2 regions of the Paenarthrobacter aromaticivorans genome follow, and region 2 is predicted to be linked to the other one. Evidence: predicted binding sites of a transcription regulator. Region 2 holds the regulator's gene; the other holds the start of a gene.
The links. The regulator HspR, encoded in region 2, represses chaperone genes until heat shock. The targets are predictions, from matches to a motif close to AAGTTGAGTCNNNNNGACTCAACTT.

Region 1 (12,126 bases), on a different contig from region 2:
TCGCCACGAACGTACTGGAGATCGCCGTCCCGCCCAGCAACCCGGCGTCGATCTCTTCCTTCGCGGACCTGTCCAAACCAGGCGTCAAAGTTGTGGTCTGCGCCAGCCAGGTTCCTTGCGGTGCGGCCACGGAGACCATAGAGAAGGCCTCGGGGACCACCCTGGCCCCCGTCAGCGAAGAGTCGTCAGTCAGCGACGTGCTCGGCAAGGTGGTCTCGCAGGAAGCGGACGCCGGACTGGTTTATGTCACGGACATCAAGGGTGCCGGGAGCAAGGTCAAGGGCATCCCATTCCCGGAGTCCGCCAAGGCCGTCAACACCTACCCGATAGCCACAGTGGGCAGTAGCAAGAACAAGGAGCTCGCCCGCGCCTTCATTGCCATGGTCGCCGGAAGCGAAGGCCAGAAGGTCCTCAGCGACGCTGGCTTCGGCCCCTCATAGGGATGTCAATGAGAAATCCCGCCTCCGGCTACCAGGGCATCCCACGGTGGATCTACGTGATCGCCACTGTGGGCGGATTGTTGGTGGTACTTCCCCTGCTCGCGATGCTGGTGCGCGTGAACTGGTCCCAGTTCCTTCCGCTCATCACCTCCCAGTCGTCCCTCGATGCGTTGGGCCTGAGCCTTAGGACGTCAGCAGCAAGCACTCTGTTGTGCATAGTGCTAGGTGTGCCGTTGGCCCTCGTCCTGGCCCGCGGGGAGTTTCCCGGGCAGAGGCTGTTGCGCTCCTTGGTGCTGTTGCCGCTCGTGCTGCCGCCCGTCGTCGGAGGTATTGCGTTGCTCTACACATTCGGGCGGCAAGGCTTGCTGGGGAAGTCGCTCGAAATGGCCGGAATTCAGATCGCGTTTTCCACTACCGCCGTGGTGCTTGCACAAGCATTCGTGGCGTTGCCCTTCCTGGTAGTGAGCCTCGAAGGCGCCCTGCGGACCGCCGGAAGCAAGTACGAGGCCGTGGCGGCGACCCTGGGCGCCCGGCCAACCACGGTGCTGCGCCGCGTCACACTACCCTTGGTGCTGCCAGGGCTCGCGTCGGGCGCCGTTTTGTCCTTCGCGCGCAGCCTCGGCGAGTTTGGCGCTACCCTGACCTTCGCCGGCAGCTTGCAAGGCGTCACGCGCACCCTCCCCTTGGAGATTTACCTTCAGCGCGAAACTGACGCCAACGCCGCCGTCGCCCTGTCTCTGGTTTTGGTGGCGGTGGCCGCGGCAGTAGTCGGCCTCAGTTATGGTCGGCGCCCCAGCGCTGGTGGAAGCGCCCGTCCGGACGTCCAGCCATGACGTTTGAACTGGAAGCGAGCCTTCGATCCCGCAACTTCGACATGTCGATCAAACTTTCCGACGGCGAAACGCTAGCCATTCTCGGTCCCAACGGCGCCGGAAAATCAACGCTTCTTGGCGTGATTTCGGGTCTGCTGCGGCCGGATTCGGGACGTGCACAAATTGGCGGCAGGCAGCTTTTTGACCTCGACGGCGGCAACCACCGGTGGAGTGCCCCGCACCTGCGCGGTACTGCGCTGCTCGCCCAGGAGGCGTTGCTGTTTCCGCACCTGAGCGTGCTGGAAAATGTCGCCTTTGGGCCGCGCAGCAAGGGCGCATCGAAGGCTGCGGCCGGCGAAACCGCGCGGCTGTGGCTGACAGAGGTGGAAGCCATTCACCTCGAATCCCGTAAGCCGGCAGAGCTGTCTGGTGGTCAAGCGCAACGCGTGGCCGTAGCCCGCGCGCTCGCCGCCGAGCCCGAGTTGCTGCTCCTCGATGAGCCAATGTCAGCCTTGGATATCCACGCGGCGCCGCTGCTGCGCCGCGTCCTCAAACGGGTCCTGGCCGGACGCAACGCCATCATCGTCACGCACGACGTCCTGGACGCCTACATGCTCGCCGATCGCGTCGTCGTCGTAGAGAACGGGCGCATTTCCGAGGAGGGCCCAACCCGCCAAGTTCTCGAACGCCCTCGAAGCCACTTTGCAGCCGGACTTGCGGGGCTCAACCTCGTCAGCGGAATGATCACAGAGCAGGGAATCACGACGCCGGATGGCCGGCTTTTCGCCGGACAACACGATCCCGAGTGGTCACCTGCTCCCGGCCAGGAAGGCGTGGCGGCCTTTCCGCCGTCGGCCGTTTCCGTTTTCCTTGGCGACGTCCACGGAAGCCCGCGCAACTCGTTTCCCGTAACGATCAGGGATCTGGAGCCGCACGGCGACCAGATCCGCGTCAGGGCGGCCGGTTCGGGTACGGGGGAGCGCGGCACGTTGTCAGCCGATATCACTCCTGCGGCCTCTGCCGATCTCGGTCTGGTGCCCGGCATGAACGTGCGGTTCGTCGTGAAGTCCGCGCTGGTTTCGATCTATCCCGCCTGAGGCCTACTCCCGGTACAGACGCTCCGCGTAACCGGGCCCGTAGTAGGTTTCAAGGTCCTCCAGGGGAGCCTCGGGCTGGACATAGGTTTTGGAGAGCATCGCGATGCTCGGCAGGCCCTCGGAGTCCCAGGTTGCCGGTTCCCACAAGCCGCTGCGCATGAACGCTTTGCCGCAGTGCGTGAATACTTCTTCCACGGAGACCACGACGGCGGCGCGCGGCCGGTGGCCTTTGACCGTCATCTTCTCGAAGAAGTCGGCGTCGCTGACGACGCGTGCCGTTCCGTTGATTCGCAGCGTGTCCGTGCGTCCAGGAACCACGGACAAAATCCCGACGTTCGGGTTTTCCAGGATGTTGCGAAAGCCGAAGGCGAGCTTGTTTCCTGGGCGCTCCGGGATGGCAATAGTGGAGTCATCCAGGACCTCGATGAATCCTGCAGGGTCGCCCTTTGGTGACGCGTCCACCCGGCCTTGGGCATCCGCCGTCGAGATGACGCAGAAGGGACTGGCGGCCAGCCACTGCCGGTCGAAATCACTCAGTGAAGTGCGCACTTTTCGGCGCACGCGATCCAGGGGTAGACCGATCAATTGTTCCAGTTGTTCCACGGTGGAGATTGATTCCATGGCCTCAGCCTACGGGTGAGGGCTTCTGGCCCCCTGTTATTCACATAGCTCTGGTTTTGTCTGGACAGGGGTTTCGCCGTGGGCAAACATGGAAGGCAGTGGACCACAAAGCAAAGTTGAGCGTAGTAGACTCAACTTTAAAAGTATTGGTCTCACTCCAGAAAGGGAGCTCTCTTTGGACGTCAAATTCACTACCAAAAGCCAGGAGGCCCTTTCTGCGGCCGCCATGAACGCTTCCACTGCGGGGAACCCGCAATTGGAGCCGGCGCACCTGCTGAAGGCCCTCATGGACCAACGCGAGGGCGTTGCTGTTGCTCTCCTGCGCGCCACAGGTGCTGATCCGGATGCTGTCAGTGTTCAGGCCAGTTCGGCCATCAAGGCGCTGCCGTCCTCGTCGGGAAGCTCGGTCCAGCAAGCCCAGCTCTCCCGGCAGTCCATGCAGGCCATCCAGGCTGCCCAAAACGAAGCCGACAAACTCGGTGACTCCTTCGTCTCCACCGAGCACCTGTTGCTGGGGCTCTCCGCCGGTAGTGACGCCGTCGGAAAGTTAATGCGCGACGCCGGCGCCTCCCATGAAGCGTTACTCGCCGCCCTGCCGGGTGTCCGCGGCGACCGAAAGGTCAACTCGCCGGATCCCGAGAATACGTTCCAGGCCTTGGAGAAGTTCGGCACGGACCTTACTGCCATCGCCCGTTCCGGGAAGCTGGATCCGGTGATCGGGCGCGACAGCGAGATCCGACGCGTGGTTCAGGTCCTGAGCCGGCGCACCAAGAACAATCCTGTGCTCATTGGTGAGCCTGGCGTTGGCAAAACCGCAGTCGTTGAAGGCCTCGCCCAACGCATGGTTGCGGGCGACGTCCCGGAGAGCCTCCGTGGCAAGACCCTCATTGCCTTGGATATGGCCTCCATGGTTGCTGGTGCCAAATACCGAGGCGAGTTCGAGGAGCGGCTCAAGGCGGTTCTTGAGGAGATCAAGAACTCCAATGGCCAGATCGTCACGTTCATTGATGAAATCCACACGGTTGTTGGCGCTGGTGCAACGGGTGACAGTGCAATGGATGCGGGCAACATGCTTAAGCCGATGTTGGCCCGTGGCGAGCTGCGCCTCATTGGTGCCACCACGCTGGACGAGTACCGCGAAAACATCGAGAAGGACCCTGCCTTGGAGCGCCGTTTCCAGCAGGTCTACGTGGGCGAGCCCAGCGTCGAGGACACCATCGGCATTCTGCGTGGGCTGAAGGAACGGTACGAAGCTCACCACAAGGTGGCTATCGCCGACTCCGCCTTGGTCGCAGCAGCAACCCTGTCCAACCGCTACATCTCTGGCCGTCAGCTTCCGGACAAAGCGATCGACCTCGTGGATGAGGCCGCATCCCGGCTTCGCATGGAGATTGACTCAGCGCCGGAGGAGATCGATCAGCTCCGCCGTTCCGTCGACCGCTTGACCATGGAAGAACTGGCCCTTCAGGGCGAGACCGATCCTGCTTCCGTTGAGCGGCTGGCCGCCCTCCGCGCGGACATGGCGGACAAGAAGGAAGCACTCCGGGCCCTCAACGCCCGTTGGGAAGCCGAGAAGGCCGGACTCAACCGGGTCGGTGACCTCAAAGCGAAGATCGACGAGCTGCGATCTGCCGCCGAAAAGTACCAGCGCGAAGGCGACCTTGAGTCGGCCTCGCGGATACTTTATGGCGAGCTGCCTGCCCTTGAACGTGAGCTCAATGCGGCTGCCGAGGAGGAGTCCGCCCGGGGCGATGCAAAACCGGACCTCATGGTTGCGGAAGATGTGACCGCAGACGATATTGCCGAGGTCATCTCCGCGTGGACTGGCATCCCCGCCGGGCGCATGCTGCAGGGTGAATCCCAAAAGCTGCTGCACATGGAAGAAGAACTCGGCAAGCGCCTGATCGGCCAAACCAAGGCCGTGCAGGCAGTTTCGGACGCCGTCCGCCGTGCGCGAGCGGGCATTAGCGACCCCAACCGGCCCACGGGCTCCTTCCTGTTCCTGGGTCCAACCGGCGTCGGCAAGACCGAGCTGGCAAAGGCCTTGGCCGACTTCCTCTTTGACGATGAACGCGCCATGATCCGGATCGACATGTCCGAGTATGGAGAGAAGCACTCTGTAGCGCGCCTGGTCGGTGCCCCTCCGGGATATGTCGGCTACGAGGAAGGCGGCCAGCTGACGGAAGCCGTTCGTCGTCGCCCGTACTCTGTTGTGCTTCTCGACGAGGTGGAAAAGGCCCATCCAGAGGTGTTCGACATCCTCCTGCAGGTTCTGGATGATGGCCGCCTCACAGACGGTCAAGGGCGGACTGTGGACTTCCGCAATACGATCCTGGTGCTGACGTCCAACTCCGGAAGCCAGTTCCTGGTGGACCCGTCCCTGGATGACAAAGCCAAGCGTGATGCCGTCATGGCGGTGGTGCAGGCCTCGTTCAAGCCGGAGTTCCTGAACCGTTTGGATGAGATCGTTCTGTTCGACCCCCTGTCCGTGGACGAGCTTGCCCGGATCGTGGAGCTGCACGTTGCCGAACTCACCAAGCGACTGCGGGACCGCCGCCTGACCCTCGAGGTAACCGACGGAGCCCGCGCCTGGCTCGCGATGTCCGGCTATGACTCCGCGTACGGTGCACGACCCCTGCGGCGCCTTGTCCAGCGCGAGATCGGCGATCGCTTGGCCAAGGAAATCCTTGCCGGAACGATCACCGATGGCGACACCGTTTTGGTCGATACTGCGGCCGACCTTGATGAACTCACCATTGATGGACTCGAGTCACTGACAGGTCCCGACGGCGGTCCGTCCGTGGGCACAGGCCTACTGGTTCGGAAGAAGTAACTCGGGAGCTACCTACTGAGGAGGTCTTCCTTGATGGTGTTGCCCGAATCCACAACGATGAAGCAATCAACGCGGCGGTCGCCCCGATCCCAACTGGTGGTGCTCGGGTAGACGTTCTGCTGAAGCAGTACGTACTTATCGGCCGCCTCGTGATTCAGCTTTACGTTGCCGCAGACTTCACGGCCCTTGTCCTTCAGCGCGTTCGTGCCGGGAAAGGAATCATCCGCAGGGTATATGTGGACGGCGCCCAGTTGGGCTGAATGCTCCGTGTCACAGGGAACGGCCCTGGCCTTGGGAGCATTGGGGTCGAAGTCTGCAAAGCAATCGCCTACCTGGAAGTCCTTGGCTTCTGTATCCCGTGGTAACGGGCCAAGGCTCACGGTGGGGCTCGGGGTAGTGACCACAGCCTGCGGCCGGGTACCCAACAGGTTCAACAGCACCCAGATCACGACACCGATGAGCACCAGGACACCCACCACGATTCCGCCGATGACAAGCCGCTGGCGTTTCACAGGGTCCCCGTGCGGAGGGTTTTGAGGATCCTGGGCGGGATCCCCTGGCTGGTAGGGACCGGGTGGCTGGTAGGGGCCTGCTGGCTGGGCCGGATGCTTTGGCTGGTCAGGATATTCTGGCTGGCCTGTGGGCTCTGGCTGGCCGGAATAAGCGGGCAGCGCAGGATCAGGCTGGTCGCTGGGATTGGGCACGAAGTCCGGGTCAAGGTCGGGCGCAGGATCGGGCTGGAGGCCTGAAGCCTCGGGCTGTGTTCCCGAAGGTTGCTTCGGCTGCTCTCCGGGGGCCTGCGGCGGCTGCTCTCCGGGGGCCTGCGGCGGCGTGGGCGGTACCTTGGGCGCAGGCGGCACTCCGGCCTCGCCTTTATCCCGCGGTGAATCATCACGTGGTGGGGTGTTGTCCTCGCTCATATCCCGGAGTCTGCCTTCCTGCTTTGGAGCCGCATTGAGGCAGACTCTACCCAATTTTTGGGTGTATTGGAGGTGGTGGGGAGCGGTTTGGGGTGCAGTTGTACTCGACGTAGGCTCAAGGTGGCACACAGGCACCCCCGAAAGCATGTAATCTAGACATACGACAAATTGACCAAACATTCCGGGGCCTCACCGATAGCCAAGGTGACCACCTCCGGTCCAAGTACAAAAGGGGGTCACGCCATGGGGCGCGGCCGTCAAAAGGCAAAAGCTACCAAGCAGGCTCGGGACATCAAGTACTACTCCCCGAACACTGACTACTCGGCACTTGAGCGTGAGCTCACGGGCCCATCCAGTCGTGTAAAGAGCCACTTCCCCGAAGATCCCCCGGAGCCGGACTACTCGGCTTATGAGGACAAGTACGCGGAAGACGATGACGACGAGGTAGACACCCGCCGTATCGGCTAGCTGTCGCAAACAATCGGTGCCTCTGGCGCTGACATGCGTACCGCCGTCGTACATTAAGGTCGTCGCGCATCTCCGGATGCCGAATATCTCTGAAAGAGGCCCGTAGGGCACGCCAGTCGTTGGTGTACCCGCGGGCCTCTTTTTTGTCTGGAAATTTGGTATACCAATTTGTAAAAACCATTGCACGCAACCCCTGTCGGGTCTACAGTCTCTCTCAGGTATCGACTCTTTATGACGGTCATGAGGATTTCGAAATACCAGGCTGCGGCCGGTAGGAGGCATAAATGGGACGGACGATACACATTGAGGACAAGTTTCCCGATGTCATCTTTCATAACGGAAACGTTCTGGCGGGGCCGTCGAGCACAAAGGGGCCAGTATCGGCCATTGCCATAGCCGACCAATGGATTGTCTATGCAGGCAATGACATTGAAGCGCTGGGCATGGCAGGACCTGACACCAGGAAAGTGGATCTACGCGGTCGGTTTGTCTGTCCGGGTTTCCACGACTCCCACAACCACATGTTGTCCACAGGTATGGGGATGCTGCTGCCTTCCTTGGCCCGCGCCAGTACAGTCGCGGAACTCTTGGATGTCGTTCAGCGGCAAGTAGAAACCGTCGAATCCGGGGCGTGGGTAGCAACCGCAAGTGACTGGCATGAAAGCGGATTGGCTGAGGGCAGAATGCCAACGCGGATCGAGCTTGATGCCGTGGCCCCCAAGAATCCGGTGATCCTCCGCCGGGGAGGACACAACGTTGTGCTGAACTCCCTGGCCATGTCGTTGTTCGGTATAGGGGACGACAGCCTTGCGCCCGAGGGCGCCAGCTACATTCGCGACAACGGGAAGCTCACCGGCCAGATCGTAGGGAGCGCGCACGTTGCAGGTTTGCTGAACCAGTTGCCTAAACCGAGCATGGATGACTATCGTGCAGCGCTGGAGGAAGTCCAGAAACGGTATGCCGCGGCGGGCATTACTTCAGTCATCGATCCCGGGCTGACCTTGGATGAAATGGCTGCCTATAAAGCTATCTACGGGGAGGGAGCGCAGAAGGTCCGGGTATCCATGATGTGGAAGCTTCCGACGCCGGCTGGCACAGCTGACGAGGCAGTCGACCTCCTCGATTCCGGTGCGGTAACAGCACAGCTCGATGACGTCTGGCTTCGTACCTTGGGCGTGAAGGTTTGTGTGGATGGCGGTGTAGAAACGGGCTTCTACCGCGATCCTTATGAACGGCAGGACGACCCCGAATTCCCGCGTGGCAAATCGTTCCAATCGGCAGCTGAGCTGGAAGCCATTTGCGTGGCGGCCAATCGTGCGAACCTTCCAGTAGGTGCGCACTGCGTTGGCGACGCTGGTATTGATATGGCCCTTGATGCCTTTGAGGCAGCCCATGCGTTGAGCCCCATCTCTGATGCCCGATGGACCCTCATTCACATGCTGTACCCCAACGATGATCACTGGAACAGGTTGAATGCCTTGGGTGTGGGGGTGGCCGCACAGGAACCGCTCCACTTTGCCCTGGGTGGCGGATTCGTCGAGTATCTGGGACGGGAAAGAGCGGCAAATATCGCGCCCCTGTCGCAGTATCTTTCCCGCGTCAACGTGCCCGTTGGTGGAGGTTCGGATAGCCCCGTGGCGCCCTTCGAGCCTCTTCGCGGCATGTCGAGTTCCGTCACCCGGCGTAGCCGCTCGGCGGGAGTGCTGGGCCTCGAATGGGCCATCAGCACATCGGAAGCCTTAGCAATGTATACCCACGGCAGCGCTTGGTGCGCAGCCGAGGAGCACAGAACGGGAACTCTCCGCGCGGGAATGCTCGCGGACCTCGTCGTCCTCTCCGACGATCCGCGGGCCGTGGAACCCGAGGAAATTCCAAGTATTGAAGTGGAACTGACCATGGCGGCCGGCACCATCACCCACGGTTCGCTGGGTTACTAGTCCACAACCACTCTTCCCCAACGCTGCCGGACATCCGCACGGCGGCTGATCTTCCGCGCCCTCGAAAGGAATCATCATGCTTGAATCCAGTACGCCCACTGGGACGCCCTTTCCGCCAGTGGCGACAGGCAAGGGTCTGTCACGCTGGCTGGTCATTATTCTCGCTTTTCTTGCCGTGCTGCTCGACGGTTTCGATACAGCCTCCTTGGGCCTTGCGGTGCCGGGCTTGGCCAAGAACTGGTCTCTGTCGCCCGCAGCCTTCGCTGCCCCACTGATCGCCACAAACGCCGGAGTGGTGGCGGGCTATATGCTCTCCGGACGGCTATCCCTTCGGTTTGGGTTGCGTCGCATGTTGCTTGCGGGTGTGGTGGTATTTGCCCTGGGGTCCGCTCTGACTGCCGTGTCTTCAGGGATTCCCTTCATGACGATTGCCCGTTTCTTGACAGGGGTCGGATTGGGAGCTGTCCTACCGTCAGCTATCTCGCTCGCGACAACAGGCAGGGACGGAGGTCAGCGCGAAAGGATTGCCGTTTTCGTGACCATGGGCCTGTCTGCGGGGTCTTTGGCGGCCGGTTTGAGCGGAGGAAAGCTGATCAGTGAGCTGGGATGGCAGTCCATCTTCTGGCTCGGGGCGGTGCTTCCCATCATCCTGGTGCCTGTCATGTGGTTTGGGATCAGCGAGGCGGATGCGCCCAGACCGTCGCCGAAGGCAGGCCAAGAGACTGTCCAGAGCCTGTTCCGGCGTGGTTTCGCGTTGCCCACTGTGCTTCTCTGGCTCTTTGCTTTTCTGATCTTCGCCACGTTCTACGCGTTCTCGTCGTGGCTCCCAACTCTGCTCACAAACTTCGGGCTGGATCTTGCCATGGCTCCCCTCGGGGCAGCCTCGCTGGGTATTGGCGGAATCTTGGGAGCGCTCTTACTCATGATCTTTTCGGTGCGATTCAAGACCAGTTGGATGCTGGTCGTGGCGGCGTCTGTGGCCATTGGCTTCCTGCTCATGATTGCCTTGGGGCAACCCGGCCAATGGCAGCTCCTACTCCTGTTCGCGGGAGTCGGCATGGGGCTGGCCAGCAGCATGGTGGGGCAAGCTGCGGTGGCCGTGTCCGTTTATCCCGCCACGTCACGTACTTCCGGCGTCGCATGGGCCGCTGCGCTGGGCCGTTTGGGATCGATTGCCGGGCCCGCATTGGGCGGCATCCTGCTGTCGGCAGGCCAATCACCGCAGAATATCGTCCTTGCGGTCTGCGTTCCAGTTTTTCTGGCCGTAGTCGTCATGACGGCGTTGTCCAGGCGCCTGTCGCGCCAGACCACGGAAGACGCCGTCGAACCTGTTCGGCTGCCCGGGTAATCAGGCGCACGTCTGGCGCAAGCAGTGGAAGCGCCATAGCGTAGTCCCCATGGACTCCGACGCGGGGTCACTTAGGGCCCATTCCAGGCCTCAACATGGGCCGTATGTGACCCCGCGTTGCTAGGAAAGGGAACGGCATGCCGGTGGTCGAGAGTTACAAGCAGGGGACTCCGTGTTGGGTGGACCTGTCCTCCACCGACGTCGAGGTCTCCAAGAAGTTTTACACTGAGCTCTTTGGCTGGGAATTGGATCCCATGGACGCCGGTAACGGCATGACATACTACATGGCGAAGCTCCACGGACGGAAGGTTGCCGGCATGATGCAGCAAATGCCGGATGCTCCGGAGGGAATGCCGTCCTATTGGGCCAACTACATAGCCGTCGACTCCGCGGATGACGCGGCGGAACGGGCTGTGGCCGCTGGAGGGTCCATCTTGTTCGAGCCCGACGACGTGCCGAACGGCAGCGGTCGGATGTTCTTCGCCATAGATCCTACGGGGGCACAGATCGGCTTCTGGGAAGCTGGAACCCATCCCGGATCCGGCCTGGTCAATGAGCCCGGCACCATGATTTGGAATGAACTACAGACTGACGACGTCCCCAAAGCCGTGAAGTTCTACGAGGCCGTGACGGGGTGCAGCAGCGAAACCGCACCAGCAGGAGATCTTCAGGAATACACCAGCCTGCTGGTGGATGAAAAGCGGATTGCCGGTGCCCTGAAGTTGCCGATTGAAGGACTCTCGCCTTTCTGGATGACGTATTTCGGCGTCGAGGACGTGGATGCCGGAGTGGCACGGGCTGTTGAGCTTGGAGCACACGTCATCGCTCCGGCTTTCGATGTTCCAGGCATCGGGCGAATGGCTGTGCTCATGGACCCGGCCGGCGCCGCATTCAGCATCATGACAGGACTTGCCGTATGACTTCCCGGACCCATTATTCAAGCGGAGAACCCTGCTGGGCCGATCTGCAGACCCCCGATGTTTCCGCGGCCAAGGAGTTCTACGGCAAGCTGTTCGACTGGACCTTCACTGACCTGCCCACCCCTGACGGCCGAAGTTACGCGCAGGCGTTTGTCGGCAAGGATCTGGTGGCGGTCATCGCTCCGCAGAATCCCATGCAGGAGGCTGCCGGCAAAATTGGCCAATGGAACATCTATCTCGCTGCAACGGACGCTGAGGAGATAGCGGAAGACGCCGTCCATGCTGGTGGGAAGCTCGCATTCGGCCCGGAGCAAGTGGCCGATACAGGCGTCCTGGCATTCATCGAGCCACCCGGCGGCGGGACCACGGGGATCTGGCAAGCGGGTACCCACATTGGAAGCCATCTGTTCAATGAGGCCGGCGCCCTGGCTTGGGCTGAGCTGCTGACTCCAGAACCTCAAGCAGCCATCGCGTTTTTCCAGGAGCTTTTCGGACATGAAGTCACCGAATATCCCCAGGACGACGGCGGCAGCTACAGCACGCTGATGGTCAAAGGCGGGGAAGTGGCGGGGGTTGTCCCTGCCGAAGAGGGCGAAGAAGCCGGTTGGCAGATCTATTTCGGCGTGGCGGATGTTCGTAAAGCCGCCGAAGCAGCGCTAGCCGCAGGTGGAGTGGTGCTCGTGGAGCCGGAAGACAAGCCTGAACCAGGATCTCTGGCTACCATCCAGGA
Region 2 (12,126 bases):
GTCAAGACCGAGGTCAAGGCCGACGTCGACGCCCTCAAGTCCGCGCTGGAAGGCACCGACGACGCCGCTGTGAAGACGGCCTTCGAGAAGCTGCAGGCTTCCCAGACCAAGCTCGGCGAAGCCATCTACTCGCAGGCAGCCGCAGCTGACGCTCCGGGTGCCGGTGCTGAAGGCGCTCCGGCCGGCGAGAAGACTGCAGCAGACGAAGACATCGTCGACGCTGAAATCATCGACGAAGACGAAGCGAAGAAGTAGCCATGCCCCACCACGGCAACGAAGCAGAGCACTCTGAAGGCAACGAGCCGCGCAAGCCCGTAATTCGGGACAACCGCAAGGTTGACCCGGAAACCGGGGCTGCCCGCCACCCCGAAGGCGAAGCTGCTGCTCACACCGAAGGCAACGCCGCCCCCACGGAAGGTGACGCTCTCTCCCAGGCTGAGGAAATCCTCAACGGGGTAGAAGTCCCGGCCGAGGAATCGGTAGCCTCCGGCGCCGCGGCTGAAGCCCAGGCAGCGGAGCTCCGCAACGACCTCCTTCGCCTTCAGGCTGAATACGTCAACTACCGCAAGCGGGTCGAACGCGACCGCGCCGTAGCAGGGGAAATGGCCGTCATCGGCGTCCTGAACTCCCTGCTCCCGGTGCTGGACGACGTCGACGCCGCACGCCAGCACGGTGACCTCGAAGACGGCCCCTTCGCCGCCATCGCCACCAAACTGGAAAACGCGCTGAAGACGTACGGACTGGAACGCATCGCGGAAACCGGTGTCGAATTCGACCCCACCATCCACGAGGCACTCATCCAGCAGCCCGGCGAGGACATCGACGTGGACACGGTCAGCCAGGTGCTGCGCTCGGGATACCGCTCAGGTGAGCGGGTTCTGCGTGCGGCCCAAGTGATCGTGGCTGTACCGGCGTAGTCTCACCTTGGCGCTTCACCGGATATGGGGCGGTGCCCGCTTCGCGATGCCCTCCACGCCGCCGCCCCATATCCGGCTCCGCGCCCGCTGTAAGCTCGCCTGAGGTGAGTTGACCGCAGCGCGAAGTGGAATATGGGCCCCGGGAGTGGCTTCGGGCCTGCCGGAGCGTGGCGGCTCTGGTCCGTTAGGACCGAGCCGCCACGCGTAGGGGCGGGGGCCCATATTCCACGTAGCGCAACGCTAGAACAGATTGAAAGGAAACGCTCTTGGCCAGCCAGGACTGGGTTGAAAAGGATTTTTACGCGATCCTTGGTATCGCCAAGGACGCGTCCGACGCGGATATTAAGAAGGCTTACCGCAAACTGGCGCGGCAGCATCATCCGGATACCAATTCCGGGAATGCTGCTGCGGAGAAGAAGTTTAAGGACATTTCCGAGGCCTATTCGGTCTTGTCGAATCCTGAGGACCGGCAGCAGTACGACGCCATCCGTGCCATGGGTGGCGCCCGGTTCGCTCCCGGTGCGGGGGCGGGGCGTGGCGGCGGTGCTGGCGCCAACGGTGGGTTCGAGGACCTGTTCGGTGGTTTGTTTGGTGGCGGCGCGCGTCAGCCTTCGGGTACCGGTGGCATCCCTCCGGAGTTTGCTGACCTGTTTGGTGGCGGCTTTGGTGGAGGCCAGACCGGGTTCCAGCGGGCACCGCAGAAGGGCTCGGATCGCACTGCGACGACGTCCATCTCTTTTGCTGGTTCCATCAAGGGCACTACTGTGAGCCTGCGTGAAAGCAACGGCCACGTGATCGACGTCAAGATCCCCGCAGGCATCAAGGACGGGCAGAAAGTCCGGCAACGCGGCAAGGGCAACGTTGGCCCAGCCGGAAACGGTGACCTCATCATCACGGTGAACGTCAAGCCGCACGAGTTTTTCCAGCGCGACGGCGACAACATCCGCATCCACGTGCCCGTCACGTTCGCGGAAGCTGCGCTGGGCGCGACCATTGAGGTTCCAACGCTCGACGGCGACACCGTCAAGGTGCGTGTCCCGGCCGGAACACCGTCGGGTCGTACCCTCCGGGTCAAGGGCCGGGGCGTGAAAACGTCAAAGGCGACCGGTGACCTCCTGGTGACTATCGACGTCGCCGTCCCCCAGAACCTGAACAAGGAAGCGGAGGAGGCCGTGAAGGCATTTGCTGCCGCGACCACCGACGCCAACCCGCGTCACGACCTGGCCGCGAAGGCCCGGTTGTAAGGAGACGGTCATGGCAATCGACGTCAACCAGCCGATCTTTGTCATCTCCGTCGCCGCGGAGCTTGCCGACATGCATCCGCAGACGTTGCGCCAGTACGACCGCCTGGGCATCGTCTCGCCCAGCCGTGCCCCCGGGAAGTCGCGGCGGTACTCCCAGAACGACGTCGAAAAGCTGCGGGAGGTGCAGCGCCTCTCACAGTCCGGCGTTTCGCTCGAAGGCATCAGGCGCATCCTGGACCTTGAAAACCAGGTAGCGGCGTTGCAGTTCCGGGTGGCTGAGCTCACAGAAGAACTGACCCGCCGTCGAAGTCCCTTGGACACGCGCATATTCGCAGCGGGAGCAGCCGGCGACGTCGTCAGTCTGGCCCGCGGTCAGCGACCCCGTGCGCGGTCCCAAGCCGTGGTGGTGTGGAGGCCCCGGCCGGGGGAGTAGTCACTCGGCCGTGGTCGTCACAGAGAGAGCTTGCTGGGCGCTCACTCTATTGGGCTGGGCGGCTCTATTGGACTGGGCGCGGAAAAGGGGTGTCATTTAAGGTGACGAAAGAGAGGCCCCAAGATGTCACCCACCGAAACGGCCCGACGGAATCACGACGACCTCTTTCCCGGTCAGCTCCCCGCCTTGGCGGTCACAGACCCCGAACTCGTGGAGGTCTTCAACAACTTCGCCTTTGACGAGGTCTTGAGCCACGGGAGACTGGACGCCCGGACAAGGCTCATGGTCCAACTCGCATCCCTTATCGCGTCACAAGGAATGCGTGAATACCGTGCGTTGCTCGGCGCCGCCCTTACCGTTGGGGTGACCCCGGTGGAGGTGAAGGAACTTGTCTACCAAGCCGTCCCGTACGTCGGCATGGGCAAAGTTTCCGATTTCCTGCACGCCACCAATGAAATCCTCAAAGAATTCGGCGTGGAACTGCCTGTTCCCGGCCAGTCCACCACGACGCCCAAAGACCGGGTGGAGAAAGGGCTGGCGATCCAGAAAGAGATCATAGGCGCCGAAAGCATCGACGGGATGCGTGCCGCAGCAGCATCAGATGAGATGCACATCCAGGACTACCTGGCCGGAAACTGTTTCGGCGATTACCTGACACGTACGGGCATTGACGTCCCGAGGCGTGAACTCCTCACGTTGTCCATGCTTATCTCCCTGGGAGGCTGCGAACCACAGGTCAGGGGCCACGTCCTTGCCAATCTGAACGTAGGAAACAGCCGCGGGCTGATGCTCGACGTCATCACGCAATTGCTGCCCTACATCGGGTATCCGCGTACGCTCAACGCGCTGCGCATACTGAACGAGGCTGCCCCGGCACATGAGGACCAGTAGGACTGTTCACCTGGGTTCAGCTGTGGATAGTGGCCACAAAAGGACGATAATGAAGTCATGGCACGGCAAGAAGGGCACGTGCTAGTGGTTGGCGTGTAGGCGCTGGAAAGCGTCCCATGCTTGTGTAGTGAGGGAAGATTCCGATGTCGTTGTCGGATGAAGAACGCAGGAGTTTGGAAGAGCTTGAGCGGGATCTCGCTTCATCGGATCCTGACCTGGACCTCCAGCTGAAGTCGGGGCGTCCGCGCGGTGCGGTGGCGCGCTCAGTTTTTGGTGTCCTGGCAGTTTTGGCCGGTTTCGCGATGGTCATTGCCGGGATCATCACACAACTCGTCCTTGTGGGTGTGGTCGGGTTCCTGCTCGCTGGAACAGGTGCCTACTTACTGTTCAGCAGGATGGTCCTCAGGAGAAGGACGCGACGACACGATGAAGCCAAGCCCGACTAGCCCGGCAGGAACCGGACCAGCCGGACACTAATCCGACCTGCTTCAGTAAGTCTCCGGCGGCACCTCCGGAGACGGAGCGGAAGCGCCATCCTGTGGGGAAGGCTTGGTGGTCTTCATGGCCTGCTCGGCAGGAGCCGGCTCTCCGGGAGGCACCATCATTCGCCATGCGAGCACGAGGCCCGCCCCGACGCCAGCGACTGCTAAGGCAACCAACCACCCGGCACGCGGGGAACTCCGCTGGCTGGTTCGACGACTCAAAGTTTGCGTTGTCCTCTTGACCGCTCTGGCAGCGGTGCGCTGAGCCCTCTTTGCAGCTTTACGGTTCCCGGTCAGCGTGAGCATTACGCCGTACACAACAGATGGGACATCGGCGTGATTGATCCGGGACAACGCCCAACCCACAACCGCGTCAGCTTGTGACGACGTGCCCTCCGCTGCGTGCTTCACCCACTCGGCTGCGAGGTCCTGTGCTGCGGGAATGATGTTTTGTGCTTTGTACATGTGAACCCCTCACGGAGTAGATGGCCCCGTTGCCAGACTACGCTGCGGGGTGCGCGACCAAAAGGTGCCCGAACGCAGCGCTCTTTTCAGGCCGGGATTATGGCTGCCAGCTCCACGGGGTTCTCCAGTCCGGCCCACTTGCCGCTGAGGGTCAACTCGCTGTGGAGCTCAGTTGCGACTTCCAGAACCCTGGCGACCTTCAAGCGCACTCCGCCTGCGTCGATAATCGTCACACCCGTGCCCGAAACCGGGGCCGAGGCACTCAGGGCGGGGACGCCGCCGTCGAGCGTTCCGCTTCCCTTCACGTTAACCGTGCTGGGCCGGGGCTCGGGCTCGCCATCCACGATCAGTGCAGCCTCTTCCTGGCCGGTGAGGATGGCGGTGGCGAGCGCCTTGACGTAGACGGGGTCGGCGCAGGCGTCGTAGACCCACCGCTTGCCAAGGACGGAGTGATCCATGGTGCCGATAAGCCATTCCTGGGCGCCTGCCAGTTCATATCCCCTGTAACTCAGGGGGACCTGGTAGATGCGCTCACCTGCGGCGACGACGTGCGTCTCGAGGCCGACTTCGCCGGCGGGATCGTCAAAACGGTAGGCCCCAATAAGCTCGGGAGCGCCATCCTGGATGAACCAGGGCTGCGACGGCAGGTATCCAGCGATGAGTTCGAGCTTGGACGGGGACAGGGTTGCCTTGTGAATAATCGCCATGATCTCCAGCCTAGGCCAGTGCACGGTCCCGTTCGATACGGGGCCCAATGCGCGGCCTTGCCCCTGCACTGTTTACAATCGAAGGGACGCGCCGACTATTGAGGGAATCATGAAGAAACTCACCACTGTCTTGATCGCTGCCGGGCTGCTTGCCACGGCTTCAGCTTGCTCTTCGCCGCAGCTGACCACCGCAGAAACATGTGACCGGGTGGGTGTCGCCGTAGCCAGCCTCCCGAGCAACGCGAGCAAGACTGCGACCATTCGCGTCGCAAACGCCATCCGCCCCATTGAACCCGTTGCCTCCAACGAGATGAAGCCCGTGGTCACGGCCATCCTTGAATACTCGGATGAACTCGTGAAGGAATCCCCGGACGAGAACAAGATGGGCGAGCTCTCCGCCGCCTACCAGGAAGCCGGCACCAAGTACGGCGAGCTCTGCCGCGGCTAATGACATCCGCGGCCTAGCGGCCACTGAACGCGAAGAAGGGGACCAGCTGAGCTGGTCCCCTTCTTGCGTCGGGATGTGCGAGAGGAACCGGGAAAACGCGTCGGGATGTGCGAGAGGAACCGATTCGGGTCAGGCAACCCTGGATGCTCTCTCACATCACAGCCCTTAATCCGGAACGTTCTCTCACATCATGTGAGGAGGAACCGGGAAAACGCGTCAGGATGTGAGAGAGCATCGGGATTGGCGGGCACGCTGTCGCGCCCTGGGCTATGCCGCGCGCAGCACGGCGTGGAAAGCGTAGGAGGCGTTGCTCCAGATCACGAACAGCAGCGGCGCGGGCGCCAGTGCGATGCCCAGGACTGGTTGGAGCACGGCCGCGGACACGATGATTCCCAGCAGGACCAGCATGGCCAGGCTCAGGTACCAGCGCTGAATCACTAGAAACAACGAGGCCTTGAGGATGCTTTTGAGCTTCGCTTCGGGCAAAAGTACGACGCCGGCAATCGCCGTAACGGCCAGGCTCACCGTTACGGCGGCTACTACGACGATCAGCGGTACCAGAACTGCAGCTGGCATGGACTGGATAATGGCCAGGTCCACTCCCAGGAACAACAGCAGCGCCACCGCGCCCAAACCCAAAGGCGCGGAACGAGTGAAGCTGCGCTTGTATCCCCGAAGGAACGCGGCAACCGGCATGACCGCGCCGCCGTCGTCGTTCAACGCCTTGAAGGCAGTGAAAATGCCGGCGAGCGATGGGGCTATGGTGACCGAGAGCGCCAGGAAGAACGGCCATGCGGCCGCGGGGTCTGCAACCAACGCGAGGCAGAGCACCAGTGGCGCGTTGGCCACCGCGAGCAGGACGTTTCCGGCCAGGAAGGTGTAAATGAACCCGAAGATGCTTCCGAAGGTCTCGAATCCTGGCCCGGTCCAGCGCCGGGGAGCGCGCAAGGCACTCATCCCTTCATCCCGCTCGTCGCGATGCCCTGGATGAAGTAGCGCTGTCCGATGAGGAAGATGATGAGGATCGGGATTACCGAGATCACGGAACCGGTCATGATCATGGCGTATTCGGCGTCGAACTGGCCCACGAAGGAACGCAGGCCCAGCTGTACGGTCCAGAGCCGGTTGGACGTGAGGTAGATGAATGGGCCCATGTAGTCGTTCCACGTGTTCACGAACGTGAGCAGGGCCAGGCTGGCGAGGGCGGGCTTGGACAGCGGGAGGATAACGCGGGCCCAGATGCCGTACTCGCTCAGGCCATCGATGCGGGCAGCTTCGCAAAGTTCATCCGGGATGGTCATGTAGTACTGGCGCATAAGGAACACCCCGAACGCGCCGAAGGCCTGCAGCAGGATCAGGGCGTTGAAGCTGTTCGTAAGGCCGAGCTGCTGCATCATGATGTACTGCGGCACCATGTAGGCCTGCCACGGAACGGCGATGGTGCCGATGTAGCAGAGAAACAGCACGTCGCGGCCGAGAAAGCGGACTTTCGAGAATCCGTAGGCGGCGAGTGAGCCCGTGAGGACCTGGAGGCACGTGATGACCACCGCGAGGTACAGCGAGTTCTGCAGGTAACCCATCATGGGGATGCGGGTCCAGATATCCGTGTAATTGCTCCACACCAATTCGGAGGGAATCCACTGGATGGGGACGGTCAGGACCTGGTTGTTCTCCTTCAACGATGAGGAGAGCATCCAGATGAAGGGCACCATGAGCGCCACCACCAGGACCACGAGCACGCCGTAGATAATGACGTTCGCGGTGCGTTTCTTCTGCTCGCGCGGGGAGCGCTTGCGGTCAGTACGACGGCGATCTTCCGCGGCTTCCGTGACACTGGTACCGAGGAATGGAGCCTCGGCTTTGAGGTCTTCGGCCATGTTGGTCATCAGCGTTCCCTCCGCTGTTGGATCTTGAATTGCAGGACGGTGACCGTCAACACGATGACGAACAGGACCAGCGAGATGGCCGAGGAGTAGCCGAACTTTCCTTCGCCGATGCCTTCCTGGTAGATGAGCTGGGACAGCACGGTAGTGGACCGCCCGGGACCACCACCGGTCATGACCACGATCAGGTCGAACACCTTGAAGCTGGAGACCGTCAGCATGACCACCACAAAGAAGGTGGTGGGGCGCAAGGACGGAATGGTGACGTTCCAGAAGCGCTGCCAGGCGCTGGCGCCGTCAACTTCGGCTGCTTCGTACAGCTCGGTAGGGATGGCTTGCAGACCGGCGAGATACAGCACCATGTAATAGCCCATGTCGCGCCACACGCTGGTGATGATCACTGCCGGAAGTGCCCAGTCGGAGCTGGAGGTCCAGCCGGGCGCATTGGCGATGCCAATCGAGTGCAGGAACTGGTTGATGGGTCCGCTGTCCGGGCTGAAGAGCATGTTCCAGACGACCGCGACAGCCACCAGGGAGGTGATGTACGGGAAGAAGATCGCCACCCGGAAGAAGCCGATGCCTTTGAGCTTTCGGTTCAACAGCATCGCCAGAATGAGGGCGAGCGCCATGGTGAGCGGGACGTGGCCAAGAGCATAGACCACTGTGTTGCGCAAGGCGATCCAGAAGGAGTCGCTGGCGAACATGCGCTGGAAGTTGGCCAGGCCAACCCATTTGGGGGCGCTGAACGAGGTCCATTCCATGAAGGAGAGGGCAAAAGCCGCCACAACGGGAATGAGGGTGAAGGCCAGGAATCCAAGGAAGTTCGGAAGGATGAACGTCCAGCCGATCAGCGTATTCCGCCTTGCTTGCTTCCTGTTGCCGCGGCTGTGCACGGGGGCAGGCACCTGGGTGATTGTTTCTGTAGTCATGATGACCGCTCCCGGGGCGGAAGCGTTCCTCCATTTCAGGATCAGGAGAGTTCAGGGTCCGGTCCCGGTACCGCGTAATGGGGCGGTACCGGAACCCGGGAGGCTATTGACCGAGGACTTCGCTTTTGACGCGCTTGCCCATCTCAGCGATGCCATCTGTCACAGACTTTTCGCCGACCATGATCAGGTCGTGCTCCTGGTTGAGGACCTTGTCCGTTGCGGCGGATTTGTCGCTGACGGGCATTTCCAGAGCAGTGGCGTCCGGGGTGAAAGCCTTCTTGGAGAGATCGTCTGTGGGCATGCCGTCGAGTTTGAAGTAGGCGTCCTTGACAGCGTCGTCCTGCAGGGCAGGGACTACGCCGATCTTGGAGATGGCCTTGGCGCCCTCTTCGCCGGCTGCCCATTCAATGAACTTCTTGGCTTCATCGGAATGTACAGCGTTCTTGTTCACAGCGAAGGCTGTGGGGGAGCCGAACGTGGTGACCTTGCCGTCGTCGTTCTTTTGCGGCATGGGAGCCAAGCCCCAGTTGACGTTGGTCTTGCCGTCCTTCTTGGCCTGGAGGATGCCGGCGATGTACCAGGTGCCCATGGGCATCATGGCTGTCTGGCCCGTTTCGAACATGGTGCGGTAGCTGGTCTTCTGGCTCTTGGCTGTGCCGTAGTCCAAGGTGGCGCCGGACTTCTGCAGGTCCAGGGCGGTGTTGTACTGATCTTCGAAGTAGCCGTAGTCGCCGCTGGTCTGGTCCTTGCCGTTCTGCGCTGCGGAGATCGCTTCCACCACGGAACGCCAGATGTGGTGGTAGGTTCCATACACCTTCTTGCCGTCAGCGCCGGTTGTGGTGAGCTTCTTGGCCAATGCCGTGTACTGGTCCCACGTCAGGTCTTTCGGGTCATCGACACCTGCAGCCTTGAAGAGGTCTTTGTTGTAGTACAGGAGCCAGAAGTCCTGGCGGTAGGGGGCGGCGAAGTATTTGCCGTCCATGTCGAATGCGTCCAGGCCAGCCAGTTTGTCCTTGCCAACCTTGTCCACCACACCGTTGATTTCCTGCAGTTGGCCGTTGTTGGCGTAGCGGGAGTAGTCGATGACGTTCTTCATGGTGAGGACGTCAGTGGTGTCGCCCCCGGCCAGCATGGTGGTGACCTTCTGGGGGTAATCGTCAGCCAGGATGTCTACGGGTTCAATGTCCACGTTGGGGTTGGCGGCCTCGTAGCCATCAAAAAGTGCCTTGAACTCCGGGGTGCCCTCGTAGTTCCAGACGGAGACGGTAAGGCGGGTCTTGCCTTCGGCCGCCTTGGGTTCAGCAGGACCAGCGGCGCCGGCACAGCCGGTGAGCCCGAGCCCTGCTGTCACCGCCAGGGCGATTGCGGCGAGGGTTGTGCGCTTCATTGCGTTTCTCCTTAGTGGGGTGTTTAAGTCTGCCGCAGCTGCGGCTCCGGGGTTGGAGGGCCTAGGCGCTGAGGCCAAGGTCGTCATGTACTACTTGGGCCAGGAGGTCCTTGCCGGCGAGATACCGTTCAAGGTCGTCCAACGCGGCATCGGACATCCGTCTGGTTTCGGTCCCGAGGGAGCCAGCAATGTGCGGTGTGATGATCACATTGGGGAGGTCATACAGTCGTGAGTCCGCCGGGAGCGGTTCTGGCTCTGTGACGTCCAGGAGGGCGGTGATTCGTCCAGTGGCACACTCTTTTTCCAGGGCTGCGGTGTCCACCAGTGAGCCACGTGCAGTGTTGATGAGCGTCGCGTGGTCTTTCATGGACTGCAGTTCTGCGGTGCCGATCATGTTCCGCGTTTCCGGCAGCGCGGGCGCGTGGATACTGACGACGTCGGACACTGGCAGGAGCTCCTCAAGGTGTACTAACTTACCGCCGGCCGCAGCTACCTCGCGGGGATCGGCGTACGGATCGCTGACAAGGCAGGTGACGTCCTGGAGTTGCTGGACCAGTTGCACCACCCGGCGTCCGATGCGTGAAAAACCAATGACACCCACCACACGGCCGATGTTGCCCACTTCACCGCGGCCGGTGATGTAGCTCCAGTCCTCGCGGAAGGTGCGGGCATCGTTGGCCAGGACGTGAGCCTTCTTACCTGCCAGGACGATCGAGGCAAACGTAAACTCCGCCACCGGGATCGCGTTGGCATCGGCCCCGTTGGTGACGGTGATTCCGCGGTCCCACAGTTCGTCGCTGACAAAGCTTCTGACGGTTCCTGCACAGTGGAAAACAGCCCGAAGTTTAGGCATGCGTTCCAAACGCTCAGCGTTCAGGCGCGGAACGCCCCAGCTGGTGAGAAGGATCTCCACCTCCTCCAACCGTCCTGCGAGCCCGGGTGCGTCAAGGGAATCGGTCCAGGGGTTTTTACCAAGATCGACGAGTCCTGCCAGCCGCTCCAGTCGCGCTGAATCGAACTGGTCAGCAAAGGTTCCGCTATTCATGACCAGCAGTGCCTTGGGCTTGAGCGACATTGAGGGGATCCTCCCTTCGGAATTTCAGCCGGCCTGTTCGACCGGACATTTATGTGTTGCATCACATCTAATAATCAGTACATACTCATGAACAAGACAGTTCATTCAACTCAATCGAGATTGATCTAAAACATTCATACTCGAACAAATGAGAGAAGAATCCCTATGGCAACCGGCAACGCTGCCGTCGTAGCGCCACATCTGCTCGCCGAATGGTCCGGCAAGACCGACGCCCCACCTTTGGCCCGATCCCTCCGCGGCGCCCGGGATCGCCTGACGGTTCGTCCAGCGTCCGACGCCGGGTGGCAGCACTTGAAGTTGGCGTCACTTGGGCAGCTGGCCACGGAAGCTGTCGAGGAGAAGGGCACGGCTTGGCCCCAACCGCTCGTTTCGCATTACGCCCGCTACTTCCGCGACGGAAATCGCACGGCTTATGAGGGACTCGTGGCGCGAAGGCAGCAGCGGCTGACCCGCGCCGTCGTGATGGCCGCTATCTCCCAAGAGGCTGACTGGCTTGATGAAGTGATCGATGGCGCGTACCTGCTGTGCGAGCAAAGCTCGTGGAGTTGGGCGGCGCACGACGACGTGTTTACCCGTGCCGGCGACGTGGTGCCAGACCGCACCCGTCCGTACTTGGACCTGGGTGCAGGCGAGGTTGTTGCCCAGCTTGCGTGGTTGGATCTGGTGCTCGGTGATGCATTGGATGAACGGGCCCCGGGCCTGCGGAAACGCATCCGATTCGAGACACACGAGCGCGTGATCCGGCCGTTCCTGGACCGGCTTGACTGGCATTGGCTAGGCCTCAATGGGGACGTGCACAACTGGAATCCGTGGATCCACTCGAACATCATCGTGGCCGCGCTGTTGCTGGTGGAAGATGCTCAGTTGCAGGCGCAGGCCGTGGGCCGCTGCATCGAGGGATTGGACCGCTTCCTCGCTTCCGTTCCGGCGGACGGCGCGATCGACGAAGGCTTTGCGTACTGGTGGAATGGGGCTGGCCGCGCACTGGAAGGGCTTGCCCTGTTGGAGGAGGCTACGGCAGGCGTTCTCAACCCGGATCTTCCCATTATCCGCGAACTGGTGGCGTTCCCGCACCGCATGCACCTCGGTGGCAACTGGTTCCTCAACGTCGCCGACGGACCAGCCCGCGCCCAACAGGGACTCCCCTGGGACATGCTCCACCGCTGGGCCTTCCGTCTCGGGGACTCCGACGCTGCCGCCTTCGCCGCAACCTTCATGGATGCCGCGCCCGACCCCGATCCCCG

Region 1: clpB (ATP-dependent chaperone ClpB) is a predicted target of HspR. The motif match lies at 3,084-3,108, and genes of this name have one in related genera.

The regions. Positions count from the first base shown of each region.
Region 1 is NZ_JAHOPC010000014.1:123,063-135,188, reverse strand. It holds gene modA (molybdate ABC transporter substrate-binding protein) at 1-440, shown strand, start outside; gene KSW38_RS19460 (ABC transporter permease) at 449-1,273, shown strand; gene KSW38_RS19455 (sulfate/molybdate ABC transporter ATP-binding protein) at 1,270-2,349, shown strand; gene KSW38_RS19450 (MSMEG_1061 family FMN-dependent PPOX-type flavoprotein) at 2,353-2,970, opposite strand; gene clpB (ATP-dependent chaperone ClpB) at 3,146-5,803, shown strand; gene KSW38_RS19440 (hypothetical protein) at 5,812-6,723, opposite strand; gene KSW38_RS19435 (DUF3073 domain-containing protein) at 6,967-7,191, shown strand; gene KSW38_RS19430 (amidohydrolase) at 7,476-9,128, shown strand; gene KSW38_RS19425 (MFS transporter) at 9,205-10,476, shown strand; gene KSW38_RS19420 (VOC family protein) at 10,614-11,396, shown strand; gene KSW38_RS19415 (VOC family protein) at 11,393-12,126, shown strand, end outside.
Region 2 is NZ_JAHOPC010000016.1:15,110-27,235, reverse strand. It holds gene dnaK (molecular chaperone DnaK) at 1-255, shown strand, start outside; gene KSW38_RS20185 (nucleotide exchange factor GrpE) at 258-917, shown strand; gene KSW38_RS20180 (DnaJ C-terminal domain-containing protein) at 1,184-2,161, shown strand; gene KSW38_RS20175 (heat shock protein transcriptional repressor HspR) at 2,172-2,594, shown strand; gene KSW38_RS20170 (carboxymuconolactone decarboxylase family protein) at 2,718-3,485, shown strand; gene KSW38_RS20165 (DUF3040 domain-containing protein) at 3,629-3,931, shown strand; gene KSW38_RS20160 (hypothetical protein) at 3,974-4,432, opposite strand; gene KSW38_RS20155 (CG0192-related protein) at 4,519-5,139, opposite strand; gene KSW38_RS20150 (hypothetical protein) at 5,249-5,587, shown strand; gene KSW38_RS20145 (hypothetical protein) at 5,855-6,544, opposite strand; gene KSW38_RS20140 (carbohydrate ABC transporter permease) at 6,541-7,473, opposite strand; gene KSW38_RS20135 (carbohydrate ABC transporter permease) at 7,473-8,399, opposite strand; gene KSW38_RS20130 (ABC transporter substrate-binding protein) at 8,503-9,786, opposite strand; gene KSW38_RS20125 (hydroxyacid dehydrogenase) at 9,848-10,861, opposite strand; gene KSW38_RS20120 (heparinase II/III family protein) at 11,027-12,126, shown strand, end outside.